2 regions of the Desulfoluna sp. CYM3A genome follow, and region 1 is predicted to be linked to the other one. Evidence: riboswitches for the same ligand, from Rfam matches in the RefSeq annotation. Region 1 holds a riboswitch; the other holds the start of a gene.

Region 1 (15,384 bases):
CCCCGGGCCATGGCCTTGGTATCCAGGCCGGGCCGGAGTTCCGCCGCCAGCGCGGAAAAATCCTCGGCCTCCTGGTCCGACGGCGAGATACCGAAAGTATGGAGTCCATGGGGCATGAGGGTCTCTTTCAGCTCCAGGATGGCGTGCTCCAGGGTCTCAATCTCCTCCTCGTCGTAGCTGGAAAGGGAGAGCTCTCCGTGGAACCCGGTCTTGACGGAGAGGGCCCTGATCTCCTCTAAAATGGCAGGCACGGTGGCGCTGCCCACGGCCTGCCCCCGGGTGAGCCGGTTGATGAGCTCATACAAGGTGGCGTAATCGCTGTGGAGGCCAGCTTTCTGAAACAGGGGCGTCATGTGATCGATGATTACCCCGCGGCCACGCCGCTTGGCCTGAATCCCTTCGCCCACGTCATCGACAATGTAGGGATAGACATTGGGAAGGTCCCCCACCATCACCTCCGGCGGGCAGGACGGGGAGAGCCCGGCCTGCTTTCCCGGAAGCCATTCGTAGGTGGCGTGGGTGCCCAGGTGGATCATGGCGTCGGCTTTAAATCCGTTCTGGATCCAGAGATAGGCAGCAATGTACTGGTGATGGGGCCAGACGCTGGGGTCGTGGTAGAGCTTCATGGGGTCGTCCCCCCAGCCCCTGGAGGGCTCGGGCATCATCACCAGATTCCCGCTCATCACCACCGGAAGGATGAACTGCCCGTCTTTGACCATGATGGTGGAAGACTCCGGAGGGCCCCATTGCTTAATCACCGCGTCCTGAAAGGCCTTGGGAAGCGTTCGAAACCAGCCCGTGTAGGTGGCCACCGGAATCCGCACCACCTTTCCGGCTGCCAGCAGTTTATCCAGCTCTCCGGGGGCCCAGGAGCCGATGTTGCGGCCGGTGCGCAGAATCATCTCCTTGATGGCGGCCTCGGAAAGATCTGCGTCAGCCCCCATCCGGTACCCCTCCTGCCGGAAACGGGCGATGAGAGTTTCGATGGATCGGAAAACGTTCAGATAACTGGCCCCGATGTTCTGTTTCCCCTGGCTGTGGTTGTAGTAGAGAAGGGCCAGCTTTTTTTCAGCGTTGGGCTTTCGCTGCAGGGCGATCCACCGCTTGAGGCGGGGCATGAGCCGATCCATGTTCTCCTCGATGGGCACGGTTGCAAACAGAGGTTTTCCTTTTTTCGGCCCCTGGACTTTCACCTTGCCTTCCAGGGGCGTCGGCTCGATAAGGCCCGAAATCTCGGGGTTTCCCACCGCCCACATCAGATCGGTCACAGGGATTCCCACAGGGTCCTTTCGCCATGCGTTGATTTTTGTGGAGTAAAGTGTGACGGCATTGATCACGGGCACATCCAGATCCCGCAACCCGTTTTTGGTGGGCTCGGAAAGGGCCGAGTAGAACTTCATGGAAAAGGCAAGGACAAGGTCTCATGTGGTCCTTTTGGTGATTATTCGTCCAGGAGAAACCGGTCAAAGAGAACCTTCTCCCGCCCGAAACAGGGCAACACGTTAAAGCCCTCCTTTTCCAGGCGCTTTATAATGGCTGCTGCCGAGCCGTGGGCTCCCCGCAGGACAGACGGGGTGTAAAAGGTGACCCCGATCCAGGGTGCGCCGGAAACCGGGTGGTACCAGTTGCGGTACGCCTCCCAGGAACCGAAGAGCTCCGGTGCATCGGGGTGGTAGATGCCGCTTTCAATGCGCACCGGCTCACCTGCGCACCCCTCGGGACGATCCAGGGCCACAGCCACGGCGCACCGGACCATGGAGGCAACATTGGCCTCGGTGAGCACCGAATACCACCCCCGGATCTTGTCATCAAAGCGGTACCCTTTTTTCTTGAGCCCCTCGGTGTCCCGGGAGCCCCGCAGGGCAAACACACTCTTTTCTGAAAAGTCCACATGGGTGTCCAGGTAGGCGGGAAGCTCCCGGTGCATCACATCCACCAGAATCACGTCCGATGAGCGAAGGAAGGTGCGAGCCTTTTCAGAGGCATGGAGTTCGGCGTGGGTGAAGTAACGGGCCTCGATGTCCTCGGTGTCGCTGAGCCCGGAAAGCCCCCGGCTCACCACCCCGGTGTCCGATTCGCTGATGACAAGGGAAACCGTTGTTGCGTGGACGGACACGGCAAAAAACAGACAGGCCAGACATGTGGTGACAAATACTCTCAATGACAATGCCTTCTCGTGGATAAATCAGATTTCAAAAAAACATATAAATGCGATGCCTCCGGCGGCCCTGCCGGGAGCCAAACTTTTGAAAAGTTTGACAAACAGGTTTGGGCTTATTCCATGAGAATTTTCGCAAATGCTTCACCCCGAGGAACGAGGGGGGAGGCATTCGTAACCTGGGGTCCAGGGAATTTATTCCCTGGCCGCCGGAGGCATGCTTTTGCAAACCGAACAGCCCCTGTCTACTTTTTGTATTCAATCCCCTTAAGCAGGGCATCCACGGCAAGGCCAAGGGGCTTGGGCAGGTCGGTGTCTCCGGTGAAGCTCTTCTCGGGAACCTGTCCCCCTGCGATTTCCGTGGCCATCTGGTTGCACCAGCCTTTGTAGGCGGAAAGATCGGTGACCAGGCCGCGCTCCCAGGCATCGGAGAGGGCCATGGCGGTCTCCAGAAAGGCGGCGTACTTCGGTTCCAGCAGCAGGGTTTCCAGCTTGGCGTAGGCGGGGATGCCCGTACCGCCGGAAGATGCGTTGCAGGGGCAGGAGCTGTCTCCCACAAGATCGGAGACGGTAAGCTGCCGATCCTTGAGACGCCTGAACACGCTGCGATCCGCCGTGAGGCCGTTCTGCTTGAAGATCGCCTCTGTAACGGCTTCATAGACCGCCGTGGCGATGAGCTCGCCCATCTTGGTGTGGCCCCCGGCGTTGTCCACGGCAACGCCCTCCCCTTCGGCAATGAGGATGTTGTCTGTGCCCGTGCCTGTGGCAGCGTTTACAAGGGGGGTGTAGCTGCTTCGCACGTCCAGGTCCTGGAGGGCGGCGGTCTTGCCTTCGGTGGCCGAGATAACGGCGCGACTCATGGCCCGCTTTGAAAGGTGCATGTTGGGCAGGATGAGGATGTTGATGGTGCCGGGCTCGTAGTAGCTGCCCGTGTCCTTGCCCATGCGCATGGCGTTGGAGCAGACCCCGGCCGTTGCCAGCACCGTGACGCTCATGTCCCGGAAAGAGGCGGTTTTTTTGCTGAAGTTGTCCATGTCGGCACCGGTGAAGAGAAAGCTCGTGGTCTCCCCCTTGATCCCCAGCATGGCAAAAATGTCCTGCTTCATACCCTCAAAGCCCCCTTCGTGGGCCAGGCGCCAGCACTGGGGCGGCATGTAGTTGTTGCCCACGGTGGTGATGTTCTCCCGCCAGCCGTCCAGGGTGGAGAGAATGGTCTTGGGGGATGTGAAGGTCACCTCCAGGCTCCTGGAGGGAAAATCGTAGAGGGTGGCGTGGTTTAAGCTGGCTTTCTTTACATACGCCAGGTCCAGGGGAACCGGCGTACGATCGATTATCGCATCGGGGTGGATCTGGTTTTTCCGAATGGAAAATTCTGCGGAATAGAGGTTTGCTGAAAGCCAGGAGACAAAATAGCCCACATGGGTAGAGGCCCGACAGGTAAGCTCGCAGGGGTAATAGTCGATGCGCTTGTTTTTGACGGCGGGAATCGATTCAAAGGCCGGGTTGGCGTAAAGAAGCTCTGCGGCCTCTTTGTCTCCCCCGCATCCATAGATGACGTCCGGTTTGAAGTCGATCAACTCTTTGTCCGTCATGGAAATGACGGCGCCGTCCCGTTTGATCCCGTGGGGGATGCCCCCGGCCAGCTTGATGAGTTCCTGCTGAAAGGAGTCGGCCCCGGGGGTCATGATGCTGGTGCGGCCCATGAGGCGCATCACCCGTTTGCGTTTGTCAGCCGGAATCGCCGCCACTTTTTTCCGGATATCGGCAAGGACCTGCCGGTTGTCCGTGATGATTTTCTCCGCTCCGGCCTCGCAGCCCATGATGCGTCCCATGAGCCGCATCTGCCTGAAAGGCATCGTCCACTGTGGCGGGGTCGAACTGAACCAGGGGCACAGACCCTTCAAGGGCGTCTGTCATCTCCTTCTGGATGCCGGAGACAAATACCAGGTCGGGGTTGAGTGTAAGCACCTTGTCCACAGAGGGCCTGAAGAATCCTCCCACCACGGTTTTGGTGTTGGCCTCAGCGGGCCAGGTGTCGTGGAGGGTCACCCCCACCACCCGGTCCCCGGCTCCCATGACAGGGTCTGCGGCAGGGACGGTACCAGGGACACCACCCGTGTGGGCGGCTGGTCAAAGGTGACGGTACGGCCCGTGGAATCGGTGATGGTGACAGCCCGGGCAACGGGTAGAAAAACAAAGAGAAAAAGAGTAAGGACGGCCGCTGCCATCCCCCGGCGGATCCATGTCATGGTCGGGTTCCTGATTGCGTGGCGTAAACGATAATGACTCCGCTTGTCTCCAGCGGCCCTGCCGGGGCAACACGTTTGGAAAAATTGACAAACAGGCCTTGAATATGGGGGCACTCGATTCGAGAAATATCCGGGTTAGTCCGGTGCAGCCTCGTTTCCATCGGGAACGTACACCATGGAACCGTCTTCCAGACGATAGGCCACGCCCATGCGATGCCCTTCACCTTCCCCCATGGTTTTGGAGACCTTCAGCGCTTCGATTTTTCGCTTGGATTTGGTAATGATCTCCATCTCCCCGTTTTTGTTTTTTTTGACGATGGTCATCTCGCTCTCTTCGTTGAAGAGGTCGTGGAGGCGATAGGTGGAAAACAGGGTCACGATGAGCCCCACAATAAAGACCAGGCCGATGTCAAACAGGTTGGCCACCCCGTCCATGGGGTCCGAGGCCATGGGCCTCCCCTGATTCCCGCCCCCCACGGCGTAGCGTCGTTTTTTCAGGTACCTCATGCCGCCTCCCCGGCGGGTGCCCCTGTTGTCCCGTTGCCCGATGAGTCTTGCGGGGTTCCGGCCAGGGCTTCGGTGGCCACCTCCATGTTCAGGAGGTCCTCATCGGCCCAGCGGGTCTTGATGACGAGGAACAGATAAGCCAGGAGTCCCACGGCAAGGCCCACCACCGTGGTGGTAAAGGCAATGACCAGCTCCGAAGAGAGCATGGAAAGGTCCCCCTGTCCCAGGGCGGCCAGCCCCGTTCCCATGGGGATCAGTGTGCCGATGAGGCCCAGACCCGGCCCCACGCGAACCACCAGGCGATACATGTCAAGAGAGGAAAAGAGCCGGCGTGTGGTGTCCTGAAGGAGTCCCTCCACCTCAAGGGTCGAGGCGCCACCGTTTTTTTCCAGGAGGCCTTTGAGCCGGGCCACATAACGGCTGACCCGGGGCGTGGTATGCAGGTCATGGTCAGGCCTGAAGAACACATCCGGGCCGTCGTTTTCCACCGCCATGCGATGCCTTCGTACCCATTCGGAAAAAAGGGCCCCGGCACACACCACGGCCCAGAAGGTGAGAAAGGCCAGAAGGATCAGGACCGGGTAGAGAAGGGATGATGAGACCACATAGATATAACTTTTGATGAGAGCTGCCGTTTGCACGTACGAATCCTTAAAAAAACGTCAATGGGTATGGACAAAACGATCCAGAAAGATGCCGCCCCCAAAGAGGCAACATGCAACAATGGCCGCAGCAATAGATGCGTTTTCCTCGCCGCGGGCCGAATCGGCTGCGCCGGATGCCATGGCAAACACATCCGGCAACTCGGAGACATGGGGAACCACCAGAATCGTCAGGAGAAACCAGAGCGCCGCAAGGACCATCATCGTTCCCATGACGTGGTGAGGGGTACCGAACCGGGCCCCCAGGCATCGGGTGGTCAGAAAACCAACCGATGCAACGAGGACGAAAATCCCCCAGGCCATGGCGGTCATGCCAAAGGCATTCTCCGGGAAAAGCCCGATAACAAAGGCGATGGTCAGCAGAATCACCCCCATGCACACCGGGCACGGCAGGGCAAAGAGCAGCCATCCCCGCACGGGCCCTGATCCCTCGGCAGGTTTTTTCAGCAAGGCGGAGCCCCACACGAGGAGAAGCGAGGCCATGGCCGCGTGAACGGCCATGGCCCACTTCACCAGGTGTTCTACGATAAGGAGCTTGTTTAACAGATTGACACGGGTAAGGAGCAGGTAACACCCGGCGAACAGGAGGGTATAGGCCAGAGCCGCCACTGCGATGAAGGCAAGGCGGCGGCTCTTTCTTTGCGACCACCCGCAGGCCAGGCCGATGCCGCATTTGGCGGCGTACATTCCCATGGTAAAGACCAATCCGGCAATCAGGCTTTTCCATTCCATGGTACGTGTACTCCTTCCAAATGATACGGCAACGGAGTGGTCTCCGTCGGGTTGCGTAAAGCCGGGATGGAGGGTGCGGGCGTGAAAACAAAAAAATCCCCGCACCTGTAGGTTTAAGGTGCGGGGATCCGTATTTTCCCACAAAAAAAGCGTGACACACAATCTGTGCATGCATCGCGGCATATCTCAGCCTTTACCACGGGCATCGAGACATCTCCATCCAGGCAGGTCTTCTGACTCGCGGATCGTCCCGTCCGGCGCGCCTTCCCGAGTGCTTAACAACACCCAGTGGCATGGTGGCCGAAACAGTCCCCACTTACAGCGGCGGGTCCGTTCCCGAATTTCACGGGATTCCCTATTCTCTTCTCCCCTTGAGCCATGCAAAGGGAAAAGCACCTGAATTTCTCGTTTACTATTCCATAGAAATGTCCTATGTCAAGGATAATTTTCCCTGTGGGGAGAATCCGGCAATCAGGCTCGAACCCTTTGGATTCAAGCATATCCAAAGATATGCGCGGACCCGGTTTCGTGGGAGGTCATGGATAACATCATGAAAAATCGAGCCTTACGCACCCTTTTCCTTCTCGCTTTGGGCGTGGCCTGGTGCGGCCTCTTCGCTGCCCGTGTGCAGGCCAAAAGCGTTACCGACACCACAGGCTGCATCGTTGATCTGCCGGACGCCCCAAAAAGAGTGGTGTCCCTTGCCCCCAGCATCACCGAGATCGTTTTTTCCCTGGGCAAGGGAGATCTCCTTGCCGGGGTTACCCGATACAGCGACTACCCTGCGGCAGCACAGAAACTTCCCCGGGTCGGCAGCTATATCCGACCGGAGCTGGAGACCATTGTCTCCCTGAAGCCCGACCTCTGCCTGGCGGTGAAGGACGGCAACCCGGATAAAGTGATCCAGCGTATCAAGGCCTTCGGCATCCCCGTGTACACGGTCAATCCCGACGGTATCGACACGATTATCCGTTCTATCAATGAGATAGGCAACCTCCTTAATGCAACGAGTGAGGCCAGAGCCATCACCGATGCCATGGGCGCCCAGCTGGAGGCCATTGACCGGACCATTGCCAAGGCATCCCATAAACCCCGCCTCTTTTTCCAGATCGGGATCTCCCCCATCGTCTCCGTGGGCAAGAACACCTTTTTAAACGAAATGATCCGCCGGGCAGGGGGAGAGAACGTCGTCACCAGCAAAACGCCCTACCCCCGGTTTTCCAAGGAACAGGTCCTGGCCCTGGCACCGGAGATGATCATCATCACCTCCATGGCGAGAAACGACGACTTCGACACCATGAGACAGGAGTGGGCAAGCTGGCCGTCCCTTCCCGCCGTTCAAACCAACAACATCCATGTCGTGAATTCGGACATCCTGGATCGCCCCACCCCGCGTGTGGTGGAGGGCCTTGCCATGCTGGCGGCCCTGATCCATCCCACCCTTTTTGAGGAGGCGGCCCGGTGAACGACACATCCAGGGTACGGGGGCGCCTGCTGAAACGAATCCTCCTCATCACCGCCCTGCTCTCCATGGTTCTTGGGGCTGCGGTTCTCCTGGGCCTGGCCACTGGGCCTTCGGGTATCGACCTTACGCCTGTGGCACAGCTCGTAACGGGTGATTCCCAGGCAGACAGCCTCCAGATTGCCATCATCGAGCGCATCCGGTTGCCCCGGGTGCTCATGGCCCTGTTCTGCGGGGCAGTGCTCTCCTTAGGGGGGCTGGTTTTCCAGGCCCTTCTGGGAAACCCCCTTGCCGAGCCCTATATCCTTGGCATCTCCGGCGGTGCGGCCACCGGTGCCATCATGGGGATCCTTGCCGGATTTGCCCGTGTGCCGGGGGTCAGCCTCACCGCCTTTGCCGGCAGCATGGTCACCCTCTTCCTGGTGCTTGTCCTTTCACGGGGCGAAAGCCGGGTGGGCCGGGACGCCATGCTGTTATCCGGCGTCATGGTCAACGCCTTCTGCTCGGCGGTGATTATGTTTCTCATCTCCATTTCCGAAGAGAACAAGCTCCACGACATCATGTTCTGGCTCATGGGAGACCTCTCCTCAGCAGACATGCCCCAGGTGGGCATGGTGGCCCTTCTGGTACTGCCCTGCTTTGTGGTGATCTTTCTTCTCTCCCACAAGATGAACCTCATGCTCATGGGGCGCGAGATGGCAAGGGCCATGGGGGTCTCCATCCGGCGGACCACCCTTATCCTTCTTATCGCCACCTCGTTCATGGTCAGCGCCATGGTCTGCCAGAGCGGCCTCATGGGGTTTGTGGGCCTGGTGGTGCCCCACATCCTCCGGCAGGTGTTTGGTTCGGACCACCGGGTGCTGGTGCCTGCCACCATCGTGGGCGGAGGCGCCTTCATGGTGATCTGCGACCTGCTGGCCCGTTGGATTCCCCGGGAGGGAGAGATTCCCGTGGGGGTGATCACTGCCATGATCGGGGCCCCTTTGTTCATCATGCTTCTTAAAAGGAGGGCCCGATGATGATACGCAACAATGCGGCCACGGCAGCCAGCCTTTCCACCCGTGAACTCTCCACGGGCTACGGCAGCCATGAGGTGCTGACGGACATCACCCTTTCCGTTCCCCGGGGCTCCTTTTTTATCATCGCAGGCCCCAACGGCACGGGCAAAACCACCCTGCTGAAATGCCTGGCCGGGCTTTCCCGCCCTCGAACAGGCGAAGTGTCCCTGGAAAATACCCCCCTGTCCCGGATGACGCGGCGGGAACTGGCACGGCGCATCGCATTTTTACCTCAATCGGTGGAGAGCGCTTTTTCACTGACGGTACGGGAGGTGGTGCTCATGGGGCGGGCGCCCCACCTGGGCATGCTGGGCTTTCACAAAGATGAAGACATGGCCCTTGCCGAAGAAGCCATGGCCTTTACCGATGTCCTGCACCTGGCAGACCGTTCGGTGGAGGCGCTGAGCGGTGGGGAAAAACAACGGGTCTTTATCTCCAGGGCTGTGTGCCAGCAGCCCGAGTTCATTCTCCTAGACGAACCCACCTCGGCCCTGGATCTGGCCCATCAGGTGCGTGTCATGGATTTGATGGAGAGGTTGAAGGTGGAGCGGGGAACCGGGGTGGTGATGGTCTCCCACGATTTGAACCTGGCGGCCATGTATGCCGATACCCTCTGCCTGATCCATAAGGGCACCGTGTCGTCCTTGGGGTCGCCGTCCCAGGTCCTGGAAAAAGAACGGCTGGAAGCCGTCTACGGGTGCCGCCTCTTTGTGGAAGAGAGCCCGGCGGCCTCAAGCTTGCGCATCACCCCCGTCCCCGCTCGATTGAGCAAGGGCGTGGCGAGCCGTTGAGGGGGCTCACCCCTTGCCGGACGATTCTCCACCAAACTCCGGGTAAAGAAGGTTCCTGCACTCCGGGCAGATCCCATGGGAGAAATCCGCCTCGGAATGACGGGAGATGTAGGCCTCCAAAGGATGCCAGACGCCCTGTTTGTCCCGGATTTTTTTGCAGGAGCTGCAAATGGGAAGGATCCCCTTGAGGGTCCGGATTTCAGCCAGGGCTTTTTCAAGGTCTGCCATGGCCCTGTCCCGCTCAAGCTCGGCCTTCTTTTTTTCCGTGATGTTGATGACGGTCCAGAGGATAAAAGCTGGTGGCCCTTCGTCGTTTAACAGTGGGGAAATGCGCCCCTGGAACCACTGAAGGTCCGATGGCCCGCCCCCGGGGTTGTCTTTCAACGTGTCGGGCACGAGGCTGTACTCCACCACCTGGATGGTTTCCGTATCAAGGGTGAGATGAATCATGGAAAGGTAGTGTTCGGCCAGTTCCACGGGGAGCACCTCGTGAAGCGTTTTGCCTTTGAGATACGCAGGGTCATCGTAAAGGCTCCGCTCGATGCCCCCGAACACCTCCAGATAACGCCCTTTCCGATCCATGATAAAAACCGGATCCGGAAAATGTGCCACAATGGAAACAAGGTCCTGTTTCCCCCACGTTAAATCCTGCATCCCTCGTAACCTCCCCCCAGTCAGCCGAGACAGCGCGTTAACCCATGGTTCCCATGGTGTGTTCCCCCTATGTCGAGCCTGCCTGAACAACTCAAAGAGGTCAACCTGAAACATCTGGCAAGGCGCTCCGGACTTGCCTAAGGAACCATATTGTTATTGCCATTCATGACGAGTTTGTTTAATGTTTGCCCGAACGCGTGCCGTCATCTAATCAATGCCGCACGTCTTCAGGGTATCCTCCCTGAGGGATTGTTTTTGCCAGAGCCTTGGATGCCAAGTCATGTATGTAAACCCAGCCATCTCCGGAGGGATGCATGGAGATAGAACAGAAACGCTACCTGAACAGGACGCGCTTCACCTTTGAAAAGGAACGCCTGACCTACGCCATGGGTCAGGAATCAGGATCTCGGTCTTTCGGGGTGTATTACGCCGACATCCCCATGGAGACGACCATGGTGGAAGCACGAAATCCCTGGTTTCGAAACACAGCGGCCGTGCTCATGATCGTCTGGCTGTGCAGCCTCCTCACATGGTTTGTCGTGCCGTCTCAACAGGCGGGCCCAGCCCTCTACCTTCCCCTTGCAGCATCCATCTGCCTGCTCATCTACCGGTTTGCCTTCACCCGGTATACGGTGCTGAAAACCGAATCCGGGGAGATTTACCTGATCAACGACAATCGCTATGACGAAATCTTTGACGAGCTCATGAAGCGACGCAAAAGCCAGCTTCTCTCCTGGTACGGAGAGATCGATTACGCCAACGACCCCGGCGAAGAGATCCGCAAATTCCACTGGCTCAAAGTTCAGGGCGTCATCGGCGATGAAGAGTTCGAATCCATCCGCACCCGCATCGAGGTGTTCCACGGTCCCATGCAGGAGACTGATTTTATGGAGGGGCCGAGTATAAATTAGGAACAACAGGAAAAAAAGGTTATAGAAAAACAAAGCGCCTCCACAGCACATGTGGAGGCGCTTTTTTTGTTTTCGGCAAATGCATACTTTTTATTTGCCTATGACCTATCGCCTCTTACCTGTTTTTCCCGTTTTGTCATACCTTAAACCTCGACACCATGGACGTCAAAGACTCCGAAAGCCGGGAGAGCTCTTCGGCGCTGGTGCTCACCATGGTGCTGCTGGATGCGATCTCGGCACTTCCGGCGTTTACGGCGCTGATCTCCCGGGCAATGTTCTCCGAGACCATGGAGGTCTCGGCCACGTTACCATTGACCTCTTCGATGCCCTGGGCGGCCTGGGCCACGTTGCCGGAAATCTCCCGGGTGGTAACGGCCTGCTCTTCCACTGACGCGGCGATGGTGGAGACGATGTCGTTGACCTCGACGATGACGTCGGAGATGGAGCGGATCTGGGTGCCGGTCTGCCGGTAGTCCCTGGATGCCCTCCACCTGGCGCTTGATCTCCTGGGTGGCCTCGGAGGTCTGGGCGGCAAGGGCCTTGATTTCGTTAGCCACAACAGCAAACCCTTTGCCCGCTTCACCGGCCCGGGCCGCCTCGATGGTGGCGTTCGGCCAGGATGCATGCTGTTCCAGATGTCGGTGATGGCCTCGGTGACCTTGCTGATCTCATCAGCCGACACGCCCAGAAGATCCACTTTTTCCGTGGCTGTCTTTGCCTTTGACACGGCGCCCTGGGTAATTCCGCTGGCCTTTTCGGAATTTGAGGCGATCTCCTGGACCGTGACGCTCATCTCCTCGGAGGCGGCGGCCACCATGCCCACGTTGGTGGAGGCCTGCTCGCTGGCTGCGGCCACAGAGGTCATGGTGACGTTCATCTCTTCGGCGGCGGCCGCCACGCTGTCTGAACGGGAGGAGGCTTCGTCGGCACCCTGGGAGAGCTGGGTGGCCACGGCAGAGAGTTCCGTGGAGGCGCTGTTAAGGCCCATGGCATTTTCCGCCACGTCCCGGACAATGGTCTGCAGATTTTCGATAAACACGTTGATCCAGCGGGCGAGCTCCCCGGTTTCATCTTCATTGGTGATGGCAAGTCGCGTGGTCAGGTCCCCTTCCCCTTCGGCGATGTCCTTGAGGCCGTTGATGGCCTGCCGCAGGGAACGGGTAATGGCAACGGCCATCATCAGGGTCACGGGCAGGATAATAAGAAGAAAGAACCCGCCTGCGATCCCCGCCACCAGGGTCACGCCCCGGGAGACGTCTCCCGCGATCACGTTCTGGATAACAGCTTTTTCTTCTTCGATGTTGTCGATGTAGACGCCGGACCCGACCCAGAAGGATGTTCCGGGAATCTTCTCGGCGTAGCCGATCTTGGGCTGCACCCCTTTTCCGGGTTTCTGGAAGCTGTAGGAGACGAACCCGCCCCCGGCGCTGGCGGCTTTTTCAAGCTCAATGAGGTAGTAGACGCCGTTGGCGTCCTTGGAATTTTTTCTGTTTTCTCCGGTCAGGGACAGGTTGGCTGCATTGCACACCACTTTAAACCCGTCATAGACAAAAAAATAGCCGGACCGGTCTTCTTCAAACCGAATGGGAACGATGATCTCCCGAACGACGTCCTCCACCGACTCGGATTCCGGCGCTTTTTGAAGGGCATTGCCCAGAGCCAGGGCCATGGCGTGGGTGGCCACCTTGAGCTTTTCCTTCTGCCCCTTCAGCATCACCTCTCCGGCTTCATGGATCCCGGCGTCCCTTGCCATGGAACCGATCTTGAATGACCCGACCAGCATGCCGCTGAAGAGAAGAAAGACCATACCGATGATGATATAGATCCTTGCCTTGATTGAGACCTTCTTGAACATTACAACTCCTTATCATCTTTGATGTGACATCCGTGTCACGGCAGCATGGGATGCTGCCGACCAAATCTGAGGGATCCCCTCAACGGATCCGAGGCGAGACCGCAGTCACTCCCGCACGTGGTGAACATCTCGGTATATTTCTTTTGTATGTTCTTACTTTCCTAAAATTCTCTTCGCTATTTCCCCCCGTTTAGAAGAATCATTTCCCGGAATGGACACCAATACCGGCCCATGCCCAATGGTTTGTGAGACTGTTCTTCTTTCCATTTTGTAAATGATAGTGATTAAAATACGTATCGCCAAAAGGAACCCACAATTTAGTAAAATTTACCAAATTAATTTCCCTCGACACCTATCACGCCTTAAACACAGAACATACAGGCCATGGTTCAGCAATGCATGACAGGTTCCCTGAACAGCATCATCCGAACCGTGAGCACACCGTCAGTGGCGAGGCTTTGCCGCGCTGAACCCAAGGTAAAAACAGGTCGACGCCCTTCGACGTCTGGCAGTTGCCTCCCGAACCGCAGCTCCCTCAAGGACGATATGAATCCCGTTCAGTTTTTCCAATGCAAATTATCCTAAGGTACGTGTGCCCCTGTGCTTCCAAAGAAGACAGGTAAATTTCAGGGGTGAGTGCGCGTTTATTCCGCCACGTTCCGGAGATGAATAACTGGCGGACAGAGGCTCTCCCGCCCCATGACGTCACTTTTTTTGCCCGCAACGGAACAATTTATTTCCTCGATATTTTCTGATAGCAATATTCAATATTCCTATTTGACATATTTAATACGTCTATATATCACTAAACCGAATCCCATGGACCGACCCGTTGCCCGTATACATAAGGGGCTCCAGGGACTTTCGTTCCCCCATACCTCACTGCACTGGAGACAAGATGCGATTTCCATCCGGGTACAACTGACAGAGCAACAAAATCCGCCCGTGCTCGGCGGATTTCCGTTGCCGGTAAGCACGCCCCTCGTGCGTGCGTCAGGTGATACCCGGAAATGTGCCCGCCTTTTTTCCAGACGGCCCATTTCCTCTTCACCTCCCCTGCCTGGTCTTAACGGACCGGGCTCCTGACAATTGTGGACACCATTTCCGTCGACCACGGGAATCTTACATCCCGCCCACCCGAGGTGCATGCATCGGGCGGCGGAGCGAGACGTTGTTTGAAGAGGAGACGACCACACAATGATTGAACCACTGGAAGTAACCGGAACCCCATCGCGCATCCGAGACAAGGCCCTGGCCATGATCCCGGACGGGAACTTGAGCGCCTGCCTCACCTGCGGCACCTGCGCAAGCGGCTGCCCGGCAACAGGACAGATGGGCATGGACCCGCGCAGGTTTTTGCGCATGGCGGTCCTTGGCATGGATGAACAGCTGGATCGGCACCCCTGGGTATGGGTCTGCACCATGTGCAAACGGTGTTACGACGCCTGCCCCATGAGCATCAACATCCCCCAGCTCATCTACGACCTGCGGGCGGAGTGGCCACGGGAGGAACGACCCAAAGGGATCCTCGGCTCCTGCGACCACCACATCAACTCCGAGGGCGGCGCCATGGGCGTCCCCCTGGAGGATTTCAAGTTCACCATCGAGGACCTGGCCGAGGAGTGCCGCGAGCAGCCCGGGTTTGAAGAGCTCCGGGCCGACCTGGATCGGGAGGGCGCCTATTTTGCCCTCAACCAGAACTCACGGGAGCCCGTCACCGAACCGGATGAGCTCCTCCCCTTGTGGAAAATCCTCCACACCGTGGGGGCGGACTGGACCTACTACTCCAAAATGTGGGGCGGCGAGAACTACTGCATGTTCCTGGCCGATGACGAATCCTGGGAAAAAATCATCCGCGCACAGGTGGAGCACATCGAAAAGCTCGGCTGCAAGGTGTTCATCAACACCGAGTGCGGCCACTCCTTCTATGCGGTCTGGCAGGGACTGCGGCGGTTCAACATTCCCCACAACTTTGAGTTCCGAAGCATCATCGAGTACTACGCCAAATGGATCCGCGAAGGAAAACTCCCGGTCAACTCCGACTGGAACACAGGCGGCATCAAATTCACCGTCCAGGACCCCTGCAACGTGGTCCGCAAATCCCTGGGGGACAAACTGGCCGACGACCTGCGTTTTGTGGTGAAAAAAGTGGTGGGCGAGGAGAACTTCATCGACATGGTGCCCAACCGCTCCATGAACTTTTGCTGCGGCGGCGGAGGGGGCTCCCTCCAGGCCGGCTTCACGGACGAGCGGCAGGCGTATGGCAAAGTGAAGTTCGATCAGATCCAGACCACCGGAGCCGACTACGTCATCACCCCCTGCCACAACTGCCACGCCCAGGTGGA
Region 2 (15,384 bases), 1.5 Mb from region 1:
CGCACCTTTTTTTGGTGGCAAAGGATCACGTTGGTTTTCGAGAAAAACGTTGCGCACGGCGCGCACCACCCTGCTTTTCATTGTGTTATGCAACTTCGTATTGAGGTGGCAACGGCTATGGCACAAGGGGTTTCTACCTCGCCCCCAGTGCCATTGCTGTGAGACAAAGCCCTTACCTTCTTTTTTTCATATAACACGACAGCGCTTCCTGAAGCGTCGAGGCTGCAAGGCCCGAGCAATGCGTGTCTTCATCGGGTAATTTCCCGACTGTTTCCAAAACCCGTTCACCGGTAATATTCGCAAGCTCATCCGGGTCTTTACCAATGGCAAGCTCTGCTGCAAAGGAGCCGCACAGAGAACTTGAGGCACATCCATTGGTAAAATAGGAGGCCTCGGTAACCCGGTTATCCGAAAATTTCAGGTAGATTTCCATTGTGTCACCGCAAGACCCCGTCAACGAGGCAAAGGCGTCGGGATTCTCCATTTTGCCCTGAAAACGGGGGTTCCTCCAGCGCTCAAACCCCTTTTCACCAAACGATTCTTTAGCGTCCTCAAAAATCTCATCCTGAAGATTGTCCAAAAAAGCATCTAAATTATCCATGTCTCTATCCTGTCTTATTTTTTGTAAGCACAACCGATTGATGGGTTATGCCCTTATTTGCACGTTACCATGGTTAAGGCTGAGGCCCTCCATGGGCTTGCTCACACCCCTTTTATTCTCGGTCCTTCGGTTTTCAATCATAAGTGAAATTTATTTTTCTTCAAGGGTGAACATGAGATAAAAAATTTCAACTCCCGCATTGTGTATAACTTCCTGCTGTGTGATCTCTGTATGGGTTGGCGTATCGTTACGCTCCGACATATCGGGAAACTCGTCTTAGGTCGTGACGGTGGGGCAGGTAGGGTGCGGCCCCCGCACCGCTTTTTGATGCGTGAGCCGTATTTATTCATCTTTGGCGGGAGGGGGGGCAGTGAAACCATGCAACGTATTTGGTCGGAGTCAGGCAGAGTTGGGGGGAGAGGGGGGTGTCAAACGTGCAGGTACAGTTTCTTTTCCATACACTCGGCAATACACGATGATGCTGCGTGACATAAGTCGGGTGTGCCGTGCGCACCGCCTCTTCCATAAGCCAGAGCAGCTTCGTGTTTTCTAAAAGAAAATCGGGAGCCTCACACCGTCCCTTGTGAGGCCGTGTAGGTGTGACCCCTTTACTCACGGGGGGGAAGCCTATCACGGTGAGGCGTCAAAAAGGTTCGTTATGAAGCTAATGCTTGATAGGTTTTGTAAGTAGATTCATCAAGATATCGGAATGACTGGGGGGGGATGAAGCAGACGAATGCTTCGGTTGGATCGATGGCATTTTCATACAGTCTCATTTCATCAATGGTGATGGCATATCCTTTTGATCGATCATGAAAGTATTCTCGGTAAAAGGCCTCGTTGACACTTTGAGTCTGTATGTGTCTTTGCCCAGATCATTTCGGGCGACCCTTCCAATACATCCTTGATGTCAAATTCCCCCACTATTTTCCCTACGGGCTTTGTGCAATACACTACAATCTTCTTCACGGGCTGCTTGAAGATTGCTTTTCGGTATTCGTATTTTTTTTCCCCAGAAAAAATTTTGTCGACATACTCAGGGTTAATCGAGAATAAGGCTATCGTTCCCCTTCCATTTCAGATATCATGTGAAACTGATCACGACTAACAGGCATAAAACCCCAGTAGGCATTTTGGTCTAAACCGACATTTTCAACAAGTTTCTGCCGGATAATCCTATTACGTAACGCAGCATTGTATGACATCTTTATAGCATAAAGATTATACCAGCCATTGTAAATTCTGACGAGTTCCTCTTCAGAGAAGACACTCCGCGGTAAGGTGTACGCGATAAAGTCTTGAATTGATGCAAAATCATTTTTTGATTTTACCTCTTCGACCATGCATAAGGATGTCGCAACTGCGCCGATACCATGCAGGGGCCTGTCCATCACCAGTACGGTAGATAATCAGAGCATCTCCACTTCGAAGCATGTGTACGTCTCTCATTTTGCAGACATAGATTTTCTCAATGCAGTTCGTATGGGAGACGTAGTCAACAATACTTAGGCTTTCATTGTTTAATATGGAGTCAGGGAAGAGGCGTGTATGATACTGCGGCTGAATACCCAAGAGGTATGATCTTTGCCGTAAGGAGACGAGCATAAACACTGTAATGAAACATCCCAGTAACGGCACCAATGATTTTCAGGTACACATCTTCGATGCCGTTAGGTGTAATCTTTTGTGCGACCCGCTGGAAACCATAACGTGATATGATTGCAATGAGTTGGGCATGTTACACGGAGAATGGTGACGTATAGCTTTGTGATACTTTTTCTATAGCAGTATCAATCGCTTTCTTAATGAACCGTTCCCCCAGTTTTGTTCCGTGAGCGTGGAGTTTAAAGGTACCAATTTTAAGATATCGATCAGGGGGAAGGTTCGGTGAAACATCCGTTATAGGCCCGAGTTCTTCTTTTAAATACAGAAAGCCGCATAATGATTGATGGGCATCATACATTGTATACGCGACTTCTTGTCCCTTACGAAAGAACCAGTTTGTGAACTCAGAATAGTTCTCTTTTAAGGTATCGAAGAACGGGTCATTTAAGTTGATGGTTTGGAATTGTCTTAGCTGGAGGTTGGCATCTGATGGCATTGTAGGGTCTTATTGTGTGGAGTTGGAAGTCTCTCGGAATTTTGTTAAGTATAATTCATATTCTAAGTAATTTGTTTGTAAAGTGAAAAGTATGTATAGGGGGGCGCACCTACACATTTGACAAAATCCTCCACCCAACCGATGCTGCGGCGGGTAGGTAACGGCTCCCGCACTGCTTTGTGCAACACGAAACCGTATCGGTTCTCGGAAAATGCGGTGCGCACGGCGCACCCTACAATTCCCCGTGGGAGTATTCGTTTTTCCGGCTCCTGAGTTCGCAAGGTGGCACTCGGGGTGATGTGGGAGAGAGGAGGGCGTTTGTGAAAACAAAAACAGCCGTAAAGAGTTGCCTCTTTACGGCTGTCGTATGGGGTAAATTCAAGATGTGCAGTGTTTTGCAACTATCCGAATTTATTGTCTTTCATGGAGCGGGAAACGGGACTTGAACCCGCGACGTTCAGCTTGGGAAGCTGACACTCTACCACTGAGTTATTCCCGCTCATGTGGGACGTATACTAATGGCATTTTTCGGCGGCGTCAATCCCTTTGACGCGTTTTTTGAATCGAAAAAACAGGGCGGATGGAAGTGGTTTAAATCGTGGTTGATACGGGGTTGTCCATGGGCCCTTGTTTGAGAGCAGTCGTTAATTGACAAGCCAGATGGCTCTGTCCTGGCCCATCTGCACCAGTTTGTCCCCCACTCGGCCCAGAAGAAAATCCTCCACAATGGAGTGGCCCCGGCGTCCCACCATGATGGTGTCGTAGCCGCTTTTTTTGGCTTCGTCCATGAGCCCTTCGGAGCGGCTCAGGTAGGAGCGCAGGATGATGGAGTCCACGCCTGCCCGGTCGAACCCGGCGTCCCTGAGGATGGTTTCTGCTTTCTGGAGGTGGGGGCGCATGCGGGACTGGTGGTGTATCTGGTGCTCCTGTTCCATGAGGTTGTATGCGTCCAGAGATGCCTGGAAGGGGTCGAAGGAGCCGCTCATGAGGTTGAGGGAGCGCGACACATAACAGATTTTCACCTTTTCAATGTTTCGGGTGACGCTTTTTTTCAATTGCCGGACGCAGTTTTTGGAGCCTTCGGAGGCATCGAAGCCGATGAGCACGCCCGTGCTGTCGGGGTTGCCGCCAACGATGACCAGGGGCACGTGGTTCACCGAGGCGATGAGCTTGCGGGCGCAGTTGCCGAGGATGGCCCCGGTGTGGATGTTGTGGCCGATGCGACCGGCCACTACCAGGTCGTAGCCCTTTTTGGACTCCCGGATGATGTCCCGGGCAATGCCCACCCGTCGGTGGCGGATTTTTACCTCAACGGATTCGTCTGGAAAGCCCTCTTTGATGAGGTCGGTGCGGATTTTTTCGATGACCTTACGGTTGTAGCGGATGTGGTTTTCTTCCCACCAACCGCCCAGTTTGTCGGGGCCTGTGCCTTCCATACCGTCGGATTGGGTGTCCCAGAAGGTTTCCGGCACGACATTTTCTACCAGAAACAGGGTGAACGTCGTCTTTTCAGGGATCAGGATGCGTGCCGCGTAGAGTGCGGCATGGGTGGATTGGATGGATCCGTCTACAGGGATGAGAACACGTTGATTGAGAGCGTTCACCTGTGCCTCCTTGGGTTTGAGGTGGATGACCGGATCGGTCTCATGCAGTGCGACTGGGGGCGGAGTCTTCCGGTCTGGTTTTGAGTCGTGTTGCGTTGTCTGATCAAAGGTAGAGCAAGGGGCGTGCCAAGGGCGTGTTGGGTGAAATGATGCGGTATTTCAATGTGTTGTTGCGTGGGGTCCGTTGGGGCTCTGAGGGGCTGTGGTGATGGCCTTTACACGTTGGAAAAAGGGCTGGCAGGGATTGCCTGAGTGGATGCTTTAAACCATTTTTAGGGGTGGGGTTTTGGTTTTTCGATAACCCTGCCTCCCCATATGGGAGGCGCATTTTCCTAAGCAGTGCATAACCACTCGCGCAGGTAACTATCTCAATAGCCTTAAGACGTCTTTGGCTGCTTCCAGTTGCTTAAGGGCTTCGTCGAGCTCTTCGGGGCCGGGGGCAAAGTCCACGGCAGCTTCGTAGGATGCGATGATGGCCTCAAGATCGGGAATCCCTTCCGTGGTGCGAAGGGCTGATGCCGAATTCATGTGATGGGCAAAGATCAGGGGCTTCACCTCCTGAAGGGTGTAAGTCTCCTTAACCGTATCCAGAGTCACGGCCGTGGGGATTTCAATGAGGAGTTCTTTGCCGGTGGGGGAGAAGATTCCCTTATATATTAAGGTGGAGTGCTTTTTGGTCGTGACAAAGTAGTTGGAGGTGTTGGAGGCACTGGAGGCGATGAGGATCAGGACAAATACGCCGAAGGCACAGACAGCCGTGATGAGTTTTCGCGTGGAGGCCTTTTTGGCGGCTTCCTCACGCAGGCGCTGTTCTTCTTGGGCCTGAGCCCTGGCTTCTTGTTCGGCTTTGGTGCGGGCCTCTTCGGCTGCCTTGCGGCGAGCTGCGGCCTCGGCTTTCTTTTTGGCATCCAGCTCAGCCTGGCGCTTGGCTTCTTCTTCGGCTTTAATTCTTGCCTCTTCCTCGGCCTTGAGTCGGGCTTCTTCTTCAGCCTTTATCCTTGCCTCTTCCTCGGCCTTCAGGCGAGCTTCCTCTTCAGCTTTTTTCTTTGCCTCTTCCTCTGCCTTGAGTCGGGCTTCCTCTTCAGCCTTTTTCTTGGCCTCTTCCTCGGCTTTGAGTCGGGCTTCCTCTTCAGCCTTTTTCTTGGCCTCTTCCTCGGCTTTCAGACGGGCTTCCTCTTCAGCCTTTTTCTTAGCCTCTTCCTCGGCTTTGAGTCGGGCTTCTTCTTCAGCCTTTTTCTTAGCCTCTTCCTCGGCTTTGAGTCGGGCTTCTTCTTCAGCCTTTTTCTTGGCCTCTTCCTCTGCCTTCAGGCGGGCTTCTTCCTCAGCCTTCTTCTTAGCCTCTTCCTCGGCTTTGAGTCGGGCTTCTTCTTCAGCCTTTTCTCGCTCTTCCTCGGCTTTGAGTCGGGCTTCTTCTTCAGCCTTTTTCTTGGCCTCTTCCTCTGCCTTCAGGCGGGCTTCTTCTTCAGCCTTCTTCTTTGCCTCTTCCTCGGCTTTGAGTCGGGCTTCTTCTTCAGCCTTTTTCTTGGCCTCTTCCTCGGCTTTCAGGCGAGCTTCTTCTTCAGCTTTTTTCTTCGCCTCTTCGTCGGCCTTCTTTTTTGCATCGGCCTTGGCCTTGGCATCATCTTTTTTGGCCGTGGTTTTTTTTGCAGCAGGCTTCTTGGCCTCAGCGGCACCGGCTTTTTTTGTGGTGCTTTTCGCGGTGGTCTTTTTGGCGGTGGTGGTTTTAGCTTCTGCTTTTAAGGCTTTTTCTTCTTTTTTCTTCTTGGTGGCGGCTGCTTTTTTTACGGCTTTTTTAGACTTGGGAGCTTTCTTTGCGGTGGTCTTTTCAGCCGTTGTTTTGTTCTCCTTTTTGGGAGACTCTTCCTTGGCTGCGGCCTCCTTGGGCGCATCGGTTGAGTTTTTTACGGTTTCCTTTGCCATGTGATCACCTTTGAAAATCTCAATTATTTATAATATGATGCCAACTGGTTATTTTCTACTTGTTAACGGTCATGTATATAAAAGTTGTAAACAATTGTAAACCATTTTGGTGGAGTCAGGACCCCTGTGAATCGCAGTACAACAAAGTATGAATCCCTTTTAAATCGCCTGAAAACATACGAATTCATGGCGGTGGCTTTTTCTGGGGGAGTGGACAGTACACTGCTTTTGAAAGCAGCGGTAGATACCCTGGGACAGCGGCGGTGGCGTTGGGCTCCCCCTGTGCACTCGCGTCGTGAAATCGAAGCGGCCAAGGCCTGTGCCAAGGCACTGGGTGTCCGGCATATCCTTTATGATCCCGGTATGCTGGAGGATGAGGATTTTCTGGGGAACACACCCTTGCGATGTTATTATTGTAAACGCCGTATGTTCACGCAGATGAGTAATGAAGCGAAGGCCCTGGGGGTGAGCAATGTAGTGCATGGGGTGAACTGCGATGACCTGGGGGACTACCGCCCCGGTCTCAAGGCCGCGGAAGAGCTCGGTATCGGTGCGCCCATGGTGGATGCGGGGCTCTATGATCCAAGATGCGAGAAACTGTAAGCCCTGGGGCTGTCTGTGGCCCGCAAACCAGCCATGAGCTGCCTGGCAACGCGTATTCCCTACGGAGAGAAGATTACGCGGGAGGCCCTTGCCATGGTGGAGGCTGCCGAGGCGGCCCTGGACGATTTGGGGTTTTCACACTATCGGGTGCGGCACCACGGGACCGTGGCCAGGATCGAGTTTTCCCAGGAGGACCTGCGGCGTGTGTTTGGCCAGGAGTTGATGGCGACGGTGGTTGCCGCGGTGAGGCAGGCAGGGTATCTCCATGTGGCCGCCGACCTGGAGGGCTATAGCCAGGGCCGCATGAATCGAGTGTTGGAAGAGAGCTGAAATACGGCCAGGTTGTGTGGCACGGCATGGCGGGAGTCGCCCGGCGATATCCCGCTTTTTTGCGTTTTGAAGGGCCTTGTGCCTGTTTGACGTGTTGCCTTCTGGATGTATATAGTGGCAATGCGATGTGCGTCGGCGCTTACATGGGAGGGGGTATGGAAATTCGATGTCTGGTGGTGGATGATGAGCAGCCTGCCGTGGACGAGCTGGCTTACCTGTTGTCGGGGTTGCCGGATGTCACCGTGGTGGGGTCGGCCAACTCCGCCAAAGAAGCGGTGGAAAAGATCGGCACCTTGAAGCCGGATCTGGTTTTTCTGGATATCAACATGCCGGGTCACACCGGGTTTCACGTCATTGAAGCCTGCGGCGACCTGCACAAGGCGCCTCTGTTCATCTTCTGCACGGCCTATGACCAGTACGCGGTGAAGGCATTCGACGAGCAGGCCGTGGACTACATCCTGAAGCCCTTTTCCATGAAGCGCGTGGCCAAGGGTGTTGGGCGGGCCAGAGAGCGGCTGGAGGCGGAGTCTTCGGCTCCGGGTGATGAGGTGGCAAGGCTGCTGGAGGCTCTGGGCGCCAGGCCGCCCCATGTGGTACGCCTGTCCGTGGAGAGCCAGGGGCGCCTGTTGCTCCTGGATCCCGATGAGGTGATTTTTTGCCGGGCCGAAGAGAAACGGGTGCGGGTCTTTACCCATGACGGCGACTACATCTCCCACGGCGCACCCACCCTGGATCGCCTCGAAGAGCTGGTTGCAGGCTACCCCTTCTATCGCGTTCACCGCGCCAGCCTGGTTCACCTCAAGCACATCCGCGAAGTCACCAGCTGGTACAACGGCAAGTACCTCCTCGTCATGGACGACCCCGCCGCCAGCGAGGTGGTGGTGAGCCGAAACCGTGTCAAGGGCCTCAAGGAGAACCTTGGGCTCTGAGTCCCTGTCGTTCCAGCCCCCGGAAAAGTCCCCGCATCTCCAAAAAACGACCGGTATCTATGAAACCCTGGCACCCAGGTGTCGGTGCGGTCTACGGTTGAGGTAGATTGAGGAAGCCGGCTCCCCTCCGGCGGGTCGCTTTTTTGAAAAAACTGCACAAAACGTACTAATGCACCAGTTCTTCGTTTTGATCGCCCCCGGGGCGATCAAAACAAAAACAGGGGCTGATACCGAGAACCGTCTGAATTGTTCCGGCGTATGTTTAAAACGATGATCTAAGACCTGTTTGTTAAACTTTTCAAAGGCTTGACTCTCGGCGGGGCCGTCGGAGGCTTTTTTAAAGGAGAATACCCGAACGTGGATGTATCCATCACCCATCTGTTGATCACCCTCATAGAGCACCTGGGCCTCACCGTGGCCGCGGCCTTTCTCATTTTGAACATGGGGGCGGCGGGCAAGACCTTTCTGGGGAAGCACCCCTGGGTGGAGAAGGCTGTGCTGACCTGCTTTTTCGGCCTGTTTGCCATTCTGGGCAACTACGGGTTCGATCCGGTCCACGACGCCTTTGCCAACCTAAGGGCCATGGCCGTGGTGACGGGCGGGCTTTTCGGCGGCCCCTGGGTGGGGCTTGGGGCCGGTGTTATTGCAGGCGGGCATCGCTTCCTTATTGATATCGGCGGGTTTACTTCGGCACCTTGTGCCACGGCCACGCTTTTGGAAGGTGTGGCCGCAGGGCTTTTGGCCGGGTGGTACGGCTCGCGGGTGATGAACTGGAAGGTGGCCTTTGGTCTGGGGGTGGCCGGAGAGTCCATGCACATGGGGCTGGTGCTGTTGTTTGCCAAGCCTTTTTCCGAGGCCGTGGACCTGGTGCGGCTCATTGCCGTGCCCATGATTTTAGTCAACTCTGTTGGGGCGGCCTTTTTTGTGGAGCTGATCAAGGGGCTCTTTCGGGAACGTGAGCGGCGGGAATCCCGCCAGGTGCAGCAGATCCTGGAGATCGCCAACCTCACCGTGGGGTATCTGCGCGCAGGGCTTGGGCGAACAGCAAAAAGACGGCTGAGATCATTTTCCGACAGGTGGACGTGGCGGCTGTTGCCATCACGGACACCACCCATGTGCTGGCCCACATGGGGGTTGGGGCGGATCACCACATTGCCGGTGAACCCATCCGCACCGCCGCCACCGGCATGGTTCTGGACGACGGGCTGCCCCTGTTCCGGCACACGAAGCGGGAGATCGCCTGCCCCCACCATGGCTGCCCCTTCCATCACGGCATCATCGTTCCTTTAAAGAAGGGGGAGGACCATCGTGGGGACCCTGAAATTTTACGGTACCCGGGAAAAACCTCTGGACAAGGTCCATTTTCAGACCGCCCGGGGGCTTGCCGTGCTGTTCTCCACCCAGTTGGAGCTGGAAGACATCCAGATCCAGGCCCGGATGCTGGCCTATGCGGAGATCCGGCGGCTCCAGGCCCAGATCAACCCCCATTTTCTCTTCAACTCCCTTAACACCATCGCCAGCTTCTGCCGGACCCGGCCAGACCGGGCCCGGGAGCTGATCCTGGACTTGTCCAGCTACATGCGCCGGAACCTTGACCAGAGCAAGGGCTACATCACCGTCCAGGAGGAGCTGGAGCAGGTGGAGGCGTACCTGGCCATTGAGCAGGCCCGCTTCGGCGACCGCGTCTCCTATCGGGGCTTATGTGAGGAGAAGGTGACAACTGGCCGATCCCCGCCCTGGTGATCCAGCCCGTGGTGGAAAATGCCGTCAAGCACCAGGATGGCCCAAGGAAAAGGGGGGCACGGTGACTGTTTCCATTGACTGTGATGCAACGCTTCTCACGGTGCGGGTAACCGACGATGGCGTGGGAATGTCCGAGGAGACCGTGGGCCGTCTGTATAATCCCGAGGAGCTGGCCGCGGCCGGTGAGGGCATCGGGGTGCGGAACACCATTCCACAGGCTCCGACGAATCTACGGCCCCTCCTGCCGCATGGTCATCGAGAGCACCCAGGGCCAGGGCACGGAGGTCTCCTTTTCCATCCCCCGAAACCACCCTCCAGCCCGTCCCTGACCTCCCTTTTTGAAAGCTCTCTGGCCGCCCCTTTGGGCGGCCATGTTGTTTCGGCACCCTCCTGATGCATTCCATCCCCGAAAAACGACATGGGCCGTTTCGAGCGTGGCGTATCCCCTTTTTATTCCGCTACAACAGCAGGTGTGAAAGAGGAACCGCCCCACGGGCGATCAATGCGTTTTGTCATGGAGGTCATTTAGATTATGCTTACTTTTTTTGCGTGCGTCGCTGCACTGATTCTCGGGTACTTTACCTACGGTACCTTTGTTGAAAAAACCTTCGGGCCGGACAGCTCCCGAAGGACCCCTGCCTACGAGCTTGAGGACGGGGTGGACTACATGCCCCTTCCCAAGTGGAAGGTGTTGTTTATTCAGGTCCTGGACATTGCCGGGATCGGCCCCATTTTCGGCCCCATCCTGGGGGCACTCTACGGTCCGGTGGCCCTGGTCTGGATTGTCATTGGCTCTGTTTTTACGGGGCAGTCCAGCTTTCCGGCATGCTCTCCATGCGGAACCGTGGGGGCAGCATCCCCGAGGTGGTGGGCGACTTCCTCGGCATGCCCGCACGACAGGCCATGCGGGTATTCTCCGTGGTGCTCCTCATGCTGGTGGGCGTTATTTTCGTTCTGGCCCCGGCCAAGCTTCTCACCGGGCTCACCGGCGTGAACACCCAGATTTTTATCTTTGCCATCTTCGGCTACTACTTTCTTGCCACCATCCTTCCCATCGACAAGGTCATCGGAAAGATCTATCCCCTGCTGGGCGCCCTGCTGCTCATCACCACTGTTGCCACTGTGGTGGCCCTGATGTTCGGTGGCTATGAGATCCTGCCCAACCTGGATGACCGCCAGCACGCCATCCTGCGAACAAGCCCATCTGGCCCCTGCTGCTTCATTACCCTTTCCTGCGGTGCCATCAGCGGCTTCCACTCCACCCAGTCTCCCTTGATGGCCCGGTGCGTCAAAAACGAAAAGGACGGCCGCGCTGTCTTCTACGGCGCCATGATCCTGGAAGGCATCATCGCCCTGATCTGGGCCACCGTGGGGCTCTCTTTCCGGTTGCCGGAAGCCCTGAACGCCGTGATTGCTGCTGGGACTCCTTCAGCCGTTGTCTCTGAGGTTTCCAATGTCCTTCTTGGGCCTGTGGGTGGCTTTCTGGCGGTTATCGGGGTTATCGTTCTGCCCATCACCAGCGGGGACACCGCTTTCCGAAGCACCCGCCTGATCCTGGCTGAGTCCTTTAAGGTGAGCCAGTCCCAGACCGCCAAGCGGCTCATGATCGCCGTGCCCCTGTTTGCCCTGGGCTTTGTCATCTCCACCCAGAACTTCGGGATCATCTGGCGCTACTTCGGGTTCTCCAACCAGGCCCTGGCCACTCTGGTTCTCTGGTCCGCCGCTGTGTTCCTTGCCAAGGAGATGAAGAACTACTGGATCGCCTGCCTGCCGGCGACCTTTATGACCTCTGTGGTGGTCACCTTTATCCTTCAGGCCAAGATCGGCTTCGGGCTCTCCATCGGAACCTCCACCGTCATCGGTGTGGGTACCGCCGTGGTACTTCTGTGTCTCTTCGTCTTCAAGTTCTCCGGCGTACGGGCAGCGAAACGTGCCGACGGGCTTGCTGAATAAGCACTGCCCGTGAAGGAATTTTCCGTCATGTTCCCTGTCCGGTGCCATCGTTCGGAATTTTGCGGTAGGCCGTCGGGCAGGGATGGGGCACGGGCCTTAGATTGGCTTGACAACCGGAAAAGTGTGGCTTAGGATCACATCCTATGCTTGGTGCAGCTAATGCTTAATAGGGAACTCCGTGAGAATCGGAGACGGGCCCGCCGCTGTAACCGGGGACGTCCTTCGCAACAACGCCACTTTCTTGATGCGTCCGAAGTGATCGGGTCGAACAATGAGGGGAAGGCGCGAAGGTACGGATGATCCGGAAGTCAGAAGACCTGCCATGCGCTATATGATGTCCCGTTGTCTGATGTTTTCGTCATATCTCCACCGTGGTGAGAGAGGCGGCCTGAAACAACAAAAGCCGCCTGAACACGGGGATTGAATCATATAGAAGTGGCGCACTGCCGTGGTAAAGGGTGCGCCCGACTTTGAGGATTGAATACGGAATCCCCATGCTTGCATACGATTGCAGGCATGGGGATTTTCTTGTTTGGAAGACCCGAAAATCTGTCCCCGTCACGGCGGCCGATTTTCGTGTGAGTACGTGACCGGGTCCCCGCAAGGGGTCTTGCATACACGCAGGAAGGGAATCCCGTGAAAATCGGGAACGGTCCCGCCGCTGTAACCGGGAACCGTACCAGGCACGGATCGGGGTATATGCCTCTTATCCATAAGCCACTGCCCGCTGCTGGCCCTCCTTTTCAGGCCGGCGGCAATCAGGGCGGGAAGGTGAGCCGTTCGGAAGGCCCGGGAGTCAGAAGACCTGCAGCAGGGTGAAGAAGACGTGATGCTTTGGGTGCGGCATGCCGCATCACAAAACACCCCTGCGGAGAACAGGGGAACCGCGTGATGAAAAGGGCGAAGCAAACAGGGAACAGCCCTTTTTCGGAGATGGTCGGACCGGAGGGGCTGTGCAAGGAGTCAGCCGGGCTCCGGTCCTTTGTAAATGATCAGTTTATAAAGGAGCCGATGATGAAAAAAGGCATGATTCTTTGTGTGCAGGGGCAGCTACCCGAAGGCGTTGCCCCGGATGACCTGCTTAAGGGCGGCCATCTGTCCTTTGACGTGGACAAGGTGGCCGTGGTCTCTCCCCTGGACGGAGAAGGAGACATCCATTGGGCATGGTGGCGCATGATATCCAAGGGGTTTACCTCGATTCAGTGCCGTATGGCCGGGTATGAAAAGGGGCGTATTGCTTTAAAAGGAGGCAGCGTTCCCATCTGGTCCATCGGTTGAATGCCTGGGTATCATATTTAATAAATACACCTGTTACGTACGGAGATTTAAAAACGATGAAAAAGACGACCCTTCTGCTTTTGATTGTATCACTGCTGTCCTTTCTGGGTGTAAATCCCGCCACGGCAGCCATCAAAAAAGAGGCGGTGGACGCCGTGGTTATTGCAAGCTTCGGCACCAGCTACCCCGAAGCCCTTCAGGCCATCCTCACCATCGACAAAGAGATGAGAAAAGAGTTCCCCAAGGCGGAGATCAAGCACGCCTTTACCTCCAACATCATCCGGGGCATCTGGCACGACCGCGCCGATGACGCCGCCTGGAAAAAAGCCAACCCCAACGTTCCTGCGTGGCTGTATGACGTCAAAGGCCCCCTGGCAACCTTCGGTGCCCTTCAGGAAGAGGGCAAAAAGCGCGTGGTGGTACAGACCACCCACGTCTACGCCGGGGAAGAGTACCTTGATCTCAAGGCCTATGTGGACGCAATTGCAGGCATCGACACCCTCCGTGCCAAGTGGAAGCCCTTCTCCTACATGACCATCGACCGATCCGCCTGGGCAAAGCCGGGTTGCACCCCGAGTACCGCAATGACATTGAAACCGCCGCCAAGACCATGGCCGCGGATGTGAAAAAGGCCAAAAAGATGGGCGCTGTCCTGGTCTACATGGGCCACGGCAACGAGGTGTTCCCCACCAGCGCGTACATTGAATTCCAGAAGACCATGAATGCCATGTACCCTGAGGTCACCACCCTGGTGGGGACCGTGGAGGGCTACCCCGGCCTCGATGACGTCACCACCGCCCTGAAGCACATCAAGGCCAAGAAGGTCTTCATGAAGCCCTTTATGGTGGTTGCCGGTGACCATGCCAGAAACGACATGGCCGGCGACGAAGACGACGCATGGAAGACCGTTATGGAGAAGATGCGTATCAAGGTGACCTGCGAACTCAAAGGCCTGGGCGAGAACCCCGAGTGGGCCAAGCTCTACGCAAAGCATGCCGTGGACGCGGTAACGGTTCACACCGGCAAGTAGTTTTTTATGGTTTGGTTGCCTCCGACCCTGCCGGAGGCTAAACTTTTAATCCGCCTTCGCCCAAGGGCTACGGCGCGACATGAAAGTTTAACAAACAGGTTTTAAAAACCCTTTTTGGGTGAGTTTTGCTTTAAAGGCGGATGTGATTTGACCCGAGGAACGAGGGGCAAAACGCATCCGCAACCTGCTTTCAAGGTGGCACACCTTGCCGCCGGAGGTTTTCGCTGAACCCAAACGTCATTCGAAAGGCCCCCTATGACCATCGCCACGGAGTCCATGAGGAAAACAAAACCCTCCCTTGCCCTGATGAAAGGCTCGGCAGGGTTGGTGTGCTTGTGCGCGCTCCTTTTCTGCGCGGTGCTGCTTTCGGCCCGCATGGGGTTTGTGGCGTTTTCTTTTAAGGACGTCCTTGGGGCCCTCTGGAACGGGATCACCGGCACGGACGGGGCCACGGCAGCGGCTGAAACAGCCCGGGTCATGGTCTGGGAGGTAAGGCTCCCCCGCATCCTCACGGCGGCAGCCGCAGGGGCCGGGCTGGCCGTGGCAGGGGCCGTCTACCAGAACATTCTGCTGAATCCCCTGGCCGACCCTTATACCCTGGGCGTCTCTTCCGGTGCCGCCTTTGGCGCGGCCGTAGCCCTTCTCTTCGGCATGGGCAAGACCCTCTTGTCCGTTCCCCTCTTTGCCTTCGGCGGCGCCATCCTCACCCTGTTTATCGTCATCGCCATGGCCTCACCGTCGGGGCGGCTGCTTCGGTGTGGCATCGACTCTTCCAACCTCATCTTATCGGGCATCATGGTGTCGGCCATCCTCTCGGCGGGTTTGAGCTTCATGAAATACCTGGCCGACGAGCAGGTGTCCGTCATCATCTTCTGGCTCATGGGCAGTTTTGCCGCGGCCACCTGGCGTGATGCCGCTGTGCTTTCCGGTGTTTCCGGGGCCGGGTTTCTTCTCTTTCTCTTCTACGCCCGGGACCTGAACCTTCTGGCCCTGGGCGAAAAAAGCGCCCGAAGCCTGGGGGTGGATACCTCCAAGACGGTCCTTATCCTCCTGGTGGCCGCGTCCCTTGTGGCGGCGGTCTGCGTGGCGGTCTCCGGCATTATCGGTTTTGTTGGGCTTCTGGTGCCCCATATGGTGCGGTTTGTCACCGGGCCGGATGCCCGGAAGCTTCTTCCCGCAACCCTTATCATTGGGGCGGTTCTCCTGCTTTTTGCCGACACCGTGACCCGTGCGGTGCTACCATATGAAGTGCCCATCGGGGTGCTCACGGCCCTCATCGGCGGGCCGGTGTT

What was found. Region 1 has a riboswitch for cobalamin ahead of ACOYW1_RS11325 (DUF2162 family putative transporter). Riboswitches for the same ligand answer to the same signal wherever they lie in the genome.
Region 2: linked by a shared signal. The riboswitch ahead of ACOYW1_RS03665 (hypothetical protein) and the one ahead of ACOYW1_RS11325 (DUF2162 family putative transporter) in region 1 are both predicted to bind cobalamin.

The regions. Positions count from the first base shown of each region.
Region 1 is NZ_CP186556.1:2,181,456-2,196,839, reverse strand. Features, by position in the region: partial or broken gene ACOYW1_RS11360 (cobaltochelatase subunit CobN) at 1-1,400, opposite strand, end outside; gene ACOYW1_RS11355 (cobaltochelatase subunit CobN) at 1,442-2,161, opposite strand; gene ACOYW1_RS11350 (adenosylcobinamide amidohydrolase) at 2,404-3,990, opposite strand; gene ACOYW1_RS11345 (TroA family protein) at 3,887-4,234, opposite strand; gene ACOYW1_RS11340 (hypothetical protein) at 4,204-4,407, opposite strand; gene ACOYW1_RS11335 (DUF2149 domain-containing protein) at 4,543-4,914, opposite strand; gene ACOYW1_RS11330 (MotA/TolQ/ExbB proton channel family protein) at 4,911-5,555, opposite strand; gene ACOYW1_RS11325 (DUF2162 family putative transporter) at 5,577-6,308, opposite strand; cobalamin riboswitch at 6,515-6,723, opposite strand; gene ACOYW1_RS11320 (ABC transporter substrate-binding protein) at 6,859-7,773, shown strand; gene ACOYW1_RS11315 (FecCD family ABC transporter permease) at 7,770-8,789, shown strand; gene ACOYW1_RS11310 (ABC transporter ATP-binding protein) at 8,786-9,619, shown strand; gene ACOYW1_RS11305 (PAS domain-containing protein) at 9,626-10,273, opposite strand; gene ACOYW1_RS11300 (hypothetical protein) at 10,588-11,184, shown strand; gene ACOYW1_RS11295 (methyl-accepting chemotaxis protein) at 11,321-13,039, opposite strand; gene ACOYW1_RS11290 ((Fe-S)-binding protein) at 14,237-15,384, shown strand, end outside.
Region 2 is NZ_CP186556.1:679,948-695,331, forward strand. Features, by position in the region: gene ACOYW1_RS03595 (iron-sulfur cluster assembly scaffold protein) at 173-601, opposite strand; gene ACOYW1_RS03600 (ASCH domain-containing protein) at 1,412-1,663, opposite strand; gene ACOYW1_RS03605 (hypothetical protein) at 2,340-2,702, opposite strand; tRNA gene ACOYW1_RS03610 (tRNA-Gly) at 3,127-3,201, opposite strand; gene ACOYW1_RS03615 (universal stress protein) at 3,347-4,306, opposite strand; gene ACOYW1_RS03620 (hypothetical protein) at 4,670-6,226, opposite strand; gene larE (ATP-dependent sacrificial sulfur transferase LarE) at 6,353-6,829, shown strand; gene ACOYW1_RS03630 (adenine nucleotide alpha-hydrolase family protein) at 6,845-7,159, shown strand; gene ACOYW1_RS03635 (LytR/AlgR family response regulator transcription factor) at 7,315-8,088, shown strand; gene ACOYW1_RS03640 (LytS/YhcK type 5TM receptor domain-containing protein) at 8,446-9,378, shown strand; gene ACOYW1_RS03645 (sensor histidine kinase) at 9,397-9,831, shown strand; gene ACOYW1_RS03650 (hypothetical protein) at 9,893-10,225, shown strand; gene ACOYW1_RS03655 (carbon starvation CstA family protein) at 10,364-10,825, shown strand; gene ACOYW1_RS03660 (carbon starvation CstA family protein) at 10,717-11,784, shown strand; cobalamin riboswitch at 11,916-12,123, shown strand; cobalamin riboswitch at 12,372-12,608, shown strand; gene ACOYW1_RS03665 (hypothetical protein) at 12,796-13,062, shown strand; gene ACOYW1_RS03670 (sirohydrochlorin cobaltochelatase) at 13,119-13,688, shown strand; gene ACOYW1_RS03675 (sirohydrochlorin cobaltochelatase) at 13,574-14,092, shown strand; gene ACOYW1_RS03680 (FecCD family ABC transporter permease) at 14,348-15,384, shown strand, end outside.